One region of the Kitasatospora sp. NPDC096140 genome, then DNA from elsewhere that is predicted to be linked to it. Evidence: predicted binding sites of a transcription regulator. Region 1 holds the regulator's gene; the other holds the start of a gene.

Region 1 (3,408 bases):
CGCGCCCGCGAGCACGGCGAGGTCACCGGCGGCTTCAAGTCCGTCTCCGACTCGCTGGAGACGGTCGTCGCCAAGCTGGGCCTGCAGCAGTTCGGCAAGGAGGGCGAGCCCTTCGACCCGACCATGCACGAGGCGCTGATGCACAGCTACTCCTCGGACGTCACCGAGGACACCTGCGTCCAGATCCTCCAGCCCGGTTACCGCATCGGCGAGCGGATCATCCGCCCGGCGATGGTCGCCGTCGCGGAGCCCCAGCCGGGCAGCCAGACGGCCGCCGACACCGACGCCAAGTCGGGCGACGCGGACAAGTCCGACGGTGGCTCGGACAGCTGACAACCTGTGACAGCTGACAACCAGTGCGCTGCGGAGTCGTGCGCCGGCCAGTACGGCGGCCGGCTCCGCAGCGCGCTGTCAACGGCGTTGCGTTCTGCTGCTGTTGACAGCACAGTGACGATGGACTCGGGAGGTGGCTCAAGCCGTGAGCGGTAAGGACTACGTGGAGAAGGACTACTACAAGGTCCTCGGCGTGCCCAAGGACGCCACCGCCACCGAGATCAAGAAGACCTACCGCAAGCTCGCGCGCGAGTTCCACCCCGACGCCAACAAGGGTGACAGCAAGGCCGAGGAGCGGTTCAAGGACATCTCCGAGGCGTACGACGTCCTCTCCGACGAGAAGCGCCGCAAGGAGTACGACGAGGCCCGCAGCCTCTTCGCCAACGGCGGCTTCCGGGCCGGCGGCGGCCCCGGCGGCACCGGCAGCTACAGCTTCGACTTCGGCGACCTCTTCAGCGGCAGCCAGGGCGGCGGCGCCGCCGGCGGCGGGCTCGGCGACGTCTTCGGCGGCCTGTTCAACCGCGGCGGCGGCACCCGGCAGGCCCAGCCGCGGCGCGGCGCCGACGTCGAGACCGAGGTGACCCTCTCCTTCGAGGAGGCGGTCGACGGCGCGACCGTCCCGCTGCGGATGACCAGCCAGGCCCCCTGCCGCACCTGCAACGGCACCGGCGCCAAGTCCGGCACCACCCCGCGGGTCTGTCCCACCTGCGTCGGCGCGGGCACCGTCAGCCGCGGCCAGGGCGCCTTCGCGCTCTCCGAGCCGTGCAAGGACTGCCGCGGCCGGGGCATGATCGTCGACGACCCGTGCACCGACTGCCACGGCAGCGGCCGGGCCAGCTCGGCCCGCACCATGCAGGTCCGCATCCCGGCCGGCGTCCACGCCGACCAGCGGATCCGGCTCAAGGGCAAGGGCGCCCAGGGCGAACGCGGCGGCCAGCCCGGCGACCTCTACGTCACCGTGCACGTCGACCCGCACCCGGTCTTCGGGCGCAAGGGCGACAACCTCACCGTGACCGTCCCGGTCACCTTCCCCGAGGCGGCCCTCGGCGCCACCATCGAAGTACCCACCCTCGGCGGGCCCTCCGTGAAGCTCAAGCTGCCCCCGGGCAGCGCCAACGGCCTCACCATGCGCGCCCGCGGGAAGGGCGCCACCCGCAAGGACGGCACCCGCGGCGACCTCCTCGTCACCGTCGAGGTCGTGGTCCCCCAGCACGTCAGCGGCGACGCGCTGGACGCCCTGGAGCAGTACCGCGAGGCCACCGCCTCCGACGATCCGCGAGCAGCCCTCTTCCGGGCGGCGAAGGGAGCGTGACGACCAGATGTCCCCGATGAATCCGATCAACCCGGTCAACCCCGGTGGCTCGATCGGCCCCGGCGTCGGCGAAGGCCTGCCCGGGGACGGCACCCGCCGCACCCGCCGGGCCCCCTCGGCCGCACCGCCGTACGTCCTCACCGAGGACACCCCGGTGTACGTCATCTCCGTGGCCGCCGAACTGTCCGGCCTGCACCCGCAGACCCTGCGCCAGTACGACCGCCTCGGCCTGGTCTGCCCCGACCGCACCGCCGGCCGCGGCCGCCGCTACTCGGCCCGCGACATCCAGCAGCTGCGCGAGGTCCAGCGGCTCTCCCAGGACGAAGGCATCAACCTGGCGGGCATCAAGCGGATCATCGAGCTGGAGAACCAGGTCACCGCCCTGCAGTCCCGCGTCGCGGAACTGGTCGACTCCCTGGAAGGCGCCGCAACCGCCCTCCAGCAGCGCGAGGCCGCCGTCCACGCCTCCTACCGCCGCGACCTCGTCCCGTACCAGCCGCCCACCCCCCAGTCCAGCGCCCTCGTCGTCTGGCGCCCCAAGCGCTGACCGACGGCCCCGCCCGGACACCGCCGCCGGCCCCCTCCTGTTCGGGGGGTGCCGGCGGCAACGCGTTGGTGAGAGAGTGCGGTCACAAAGCCTCTCCAGAGGACACACCAGGTCTGGCATGCTGTCGATTCAGCGTCGGTGCTGATGGGACACAGGTATCAGGTGACGGCAAGGAGTCGCGGATGAGTGAACGAGAGCAGCCCCTTGCCGCCGGCTTGACCGTCCTTTCGGCAGAAGCCCGCGAGCTGTATCTCGCCGTCATCCGAGGTGACGGCAGGCTGCCGTTGGGCTCCAATGTCGATCAGGACGGTGCTGCCCGGGACGAACTGGTCAGGATTGGCCTTCTCGTGCCCGACAGCGATGACCCGTCCATATTCGTGGCCGCCGACCCGACACAGCTCTCGACAAGTCTCAGTCATTCCTGGCAGCGCCAGGCGCTGGAGCTCCTGTCTCGCGCCGTATCTCTCCCCTCCGAACTTCAGGAGCTGGCCCGGGAATTCCACACCCCGAAGCAGCGCGGAGGGTCGATCGAGTATGTGCAGGGAAAGGCCCTGATTCGTCAGAGACTGGAACAGTTCAGAGAATCCGGACTGGAGGAGGCTTTGGCGCTCCAGCCCGGGGGGCCGCGGCTTCCGGAACTGCTCGCCGGAATGATCGAACACGACCTGGAAACGCTTCGCAGTGGCACGGAGATGCGGACGATCTACCATGCCAGCACGCGGTACCACCAGCCGACCAGGGATTACGTGGCCACGCTTGCCCGAGCCGGCGGCCAGTACCGCACCCTCGACGAGCCCTATAACCGGCTCATCGTGATGAATCGACGGGTCGCCGTCATTCCGATCGTCGATGACATGAGCCTGGCCGCCTTCATATACGACCCGGCAGTCGTCAACTACCTCGCCGAGGAGGTGTTCGAGCGATGCTGGAGCCGGGCGCTGGAATTCGAGGGCGCCCGCACGGTGCCGCAACAGGTGGTGTCACGCCTGCGCCAGACGATCATTGACCAGATGCTTGAGGGTACGAACCACCGGGTCATCGCAAGACGCCTGGGGATCAGCGAGCGGACACTCGCGAGGCATATTGCCGAGATGCGCGACGACTACAAGGTCGACTCGCTGTTCCAACTCGGTTACGTCATCGGCCGAAAGTCCCAGGAACCTGCCGAATGACCGCCATGCCAATTTCAGGCCAGGATTGGTAAGGCTATTCAAGA
Region 2 (3,408 bases), on a different contig from region 1:
TGACGACCTTCTCGTCCTCGGTGTAGCCGTCCAGCCGGACCAGCTCCATCCGGTCGAGCAGCGGCTCGGGGATGGCCTCCAGCACGTTGGCGGTGGCGAGGAAGACGACGTCGGAGAGGTCGAGCTCGACCTCCAGGTAGTGGTCCCGGAAGGTGTGGTTCTGCGCCGGGTCCAGCACCTCCAGCAGGGCGGCGGCCGGGTCCCCCCGGTAGTCGGAGCCGACCTTGTCGATCTCGTCGAGCAGGACGACCGGGTTCATGGAGCCGGCCTCCTTGATCGCCCGCACCAGCCGGCCGGGCAGCGCGCCGACGTAGGTGCGCCGGTGGCCGCGGATCTCGGCCTCGTCCCGGACGCCGCCGAGCGCGACCCGGACGAACGTGCGGCCCATGGCGCGGGCCACCGACTCGCCGAGCGAGGTCTTTCCGACCCCGGGAGGCCCGACCAGGGCCAGCACCGCGCCGCCCCGACGGCCGCCGACCAGCCCGAGCCCCTGGTCGGCCCGGCGCTTGCGGACGGCCAGGTACTCGACGATGCGCTCCTTCACGTCGGCCAGGCCGGCGTGGTCGGCGTCCAGCACCGCGCGGGCGCCGGCGATGTCGTAGGCGTCCTCGGTGCGCTCGTTCCAGGGCAGCTCCAGGACGGTGTCCAGCCAGGTGCGGATCCAGGAGCCCTCGGGCGACTGGTCGGAGGCGCGCTCCAGCTTGTCGACCTCCTTGAGCGCGGCCTCGCGGACGTTCGCCGGGAGGTCGGCGGCCTCGACCCGGGCGCGGTAGTCGCCCTCCTCGTCGGCCGGTTCGCCGTTCAGCTCGGCCAGCTCCTTGCGGACGGCCTCCAGCTGGCGGCGGAGCAGGAACTCCTTCTGCTGCTTGGCCACGCCCTCCTCGACGTCCTTGCGGATGGTGTCGTTGACCTCCTCCTCGGCGAGGTGGTCGCGCAGCAGGGTCAGCGCGTACTCCAGGCGGGCGACCTGGTCGGCCTCCAGGAGCACCTTGAGCTTCTGCTCGGCGGTGGCGAAGGGCGCGTAGCCGATGTTGTCGGCGAGCTCGCCGACGCCCTCGATCTGGGCGACCCGGTCCACGATCTGCCAGGCGCCGCGCTTGCGCAGCCACTGGGTGGACAGCGCCTTGTACTCCTTGACCAGCTCGGCGGCCCGGCCGGCCACCGGGGTGCCCACGGAGGACTCCCGGAACGGGGTGGTCTCCACCCAGAGGGCGGCGCCGGGGCCGGTGGTGCCGACGCCGATCCGGAGCCGGCGCACGGCGCGCACCAGCGCGACCGGCTGGCCGGCGGTGTTCGGGCCGTCGGCCAGCCGGCCGACCTGCTCCACGGCCGCCAGCGTGCCGGCCGCCGCGTACGAGCCGTCCACCCGCGGGACCAGAAGGACCTGCGGCTTGCCGCCGCCGGCGGCCGCGGCGCGGGCGGCCTCGACGGCGGCGCGCACCTCGGTGTCCTTCAGGTCCAGCGGGACCACCATGCCCGGCAGGACGACCTCGTCGTCGAGCGGCAGCACGGGCAGGGTGAGCGGTGTGGACGTCGATGCCATGATCTCTCCCCAGTCAGTGAACTTGAGTCGACCTGACTAAGGCTTGGCGGGGGCCGGATGTTCCCGGGGTTCAGTTCGCCGTGAGCGAACACGATCCGGCCGGGAAGGCGGCGCGGGCGGGCCGCGGGCGGGCCGTCAAAAGCGCACCTGGGAAGCGTCCGTCGAATCTGGGGAATTCCTGGACGTGCCGAGGGAGCCCAGCCCCCCGAACCCCGGCGCATGAACGTCAGCACGCGAACGTCGGCACGTGAACGGCAGCGCGTGAATGGCTGCACGTGAACATCAGCGCGTATACATCAGCGCGTGAACGTCAGCGCGTGAATGCCCGCACGTGAATGCCGGTGCGCCGACCTCGGCGCGAACCTCGGCGCGCGAGCCTCAGCGCGCGGTCCGCACGCGCGCCCCGCCGCGCGCGGGCGCGGCGCCGACCGTCGCGGTGCGGGACCGGGGCGGGCGCCGTTCGATGCGCCGCAGCCAGCGCCAGAGCGCCACCCCGGTGAGCACCGCCGCCGGGTGCCCCACCGCGGTGACCACGTCCTTGTCGGAGGCGATCTGCTCGGCGATCATCAGCCCGGCGCCGCCCAGCGCGAGCAGCCGCCCGGGCCAGGAGAGCAGCCCGGCCACCGCGCCCAGGCAGGCGAGCACGCCGTAGCTGACCCCGATGTCCAGGTGGTCCATCGCCTCGGGCGCCATCCGCCCGGTCTCCACCGCGAGGATCACCACGCCCTGGGAGAGCAGCGTGGCCGCGACGTGCCCGGCCGCGAAGACCGCCGCCGCCCGGGCCGGCCCGACCTTGCGCTCCAGCGGCGCGAGGGTGAAGGCGAATCCCCACAGGTACGGCATCCACACCTCGCCGGCCACCCAGAACCCGCTCAGGACGAGGGCCCGGACGGGATGCTGGAGCAGGTTGTGACCGTCCGAGCTGGAGGCCTCCTGCAGGCGCTGCACGAGTTCCGGGTCCGCGAGCCCGGCGAAGGTCGTGGTGGCTCCCACGACGGCGAGGTACCCGAGGGTGAAGGGGTTGCGCCGGGGTGTCGGCACGCGTTCCAGCAGCCACCGCACGACGCCGGTGCGCAGCCCGTGCCGGAGCATCCCGTACGGCGCTCCCGCGGGCGCGCAGCCGTCGGCGTCCCGCCGCAGACCCGCCATGCCGCCTCCGCTCCGCACCCGTAGCCGCCGGCTCACTCCCCGTGCCCAACGTACCGGCACGCACCGCGGGTTCCGCCCGGACGGGTGTTGTCGTGGCCACGGTACGTCGAGGTTCTGGGAGGCAGCTGGGAAAAGCCCGTGAAGACCGCCGCCTCGGCGGAGTGCCGGATTCCCGACATTGGTCCAGACCTTGTTTCGATTGACGCGTCAGTAGGGCCTCTGACCGGCGACTTGGCGTCAACTCGACTGCATACGTACCGTTACGCAGTGAAAATTCGCCGGGTAAGGTATCGGCCCGTGCCCACTCGTGCAGTGGGTCAGCGGGCGGCCCGAACAGCCGGCCCACGGGCCGGAAACGTCCGGTCCACCTGCCGGAAAGCATCCGTTGTCCGTACGCTGCGAAGTGCGCGGGAGAAGTGGGCGGCCGACGAATCCGTCCTCGCCTCCCGATCGCGCGACGGGACGGCGGACCCGGCACAGTCCACGACGGAACAAGACTACGAGCGGAGCCCCGCCATCCCCACAGGTGGCCGGCCCGCAGCCCTGGGGGCGGTGGCGTGACCGTGACAGAAATTCAGCAGGACAACGTCAACACCGGCGGCACGGTGAGCAGCCAACGCAGAGTGCTGGTGGTGGAGGACGAGCCGACGATCGCCGAGTCGATCGCGGCCCGACTGGGCGCGGAGGGCTTCAAGGTCGCCGTGGCCCACGACGGC

What was found. The regulator HspR, encoded in region 1, represses chaperone genes until heat shock. The targets are predictions, from matches to a motif close to TTGAGNNNNNNNNNCTCAA.
Region 2: lon (endopeptidase La) is a predicted target of HspR. The motif match lies at 1,566-1,584, and genes of this name have one in related genera.

The regions. Positions count from the first base shown of each region.
Region 1 is NZ_JBEOUW010000003.1:52,631-56,038, reverse strand. Features, by position in the region: gene grpE (nucleotide exchange factor GrpE) at 1-333, shown strand, start outside; gene dnaJ (molecular chaperone DnaJ) at 479-1,645, shown strand; gene ABT048_RS03585 (heat shock protein transcriptional repressor HspR) at 1,662-2,192, shown strand; gene ABT048_RS03580 (helix-turn-helix domain-containing protein) at 2,375-3,364, shown strand.
Region 2 is NZ_JBEOUW010000019.1:75,156-78,563, forward strand. Features, by position in the region: gene lon (endopeptidase La) at 1-1,543, opposite strand, end outside; gene ABT048_RS21050 (rhomboid-like protein) at 1,922-2,692, opposite strand; gene ABT048_RS21055 (response regulator transcription factor) at 3,256-3,408, shown strand, end outside.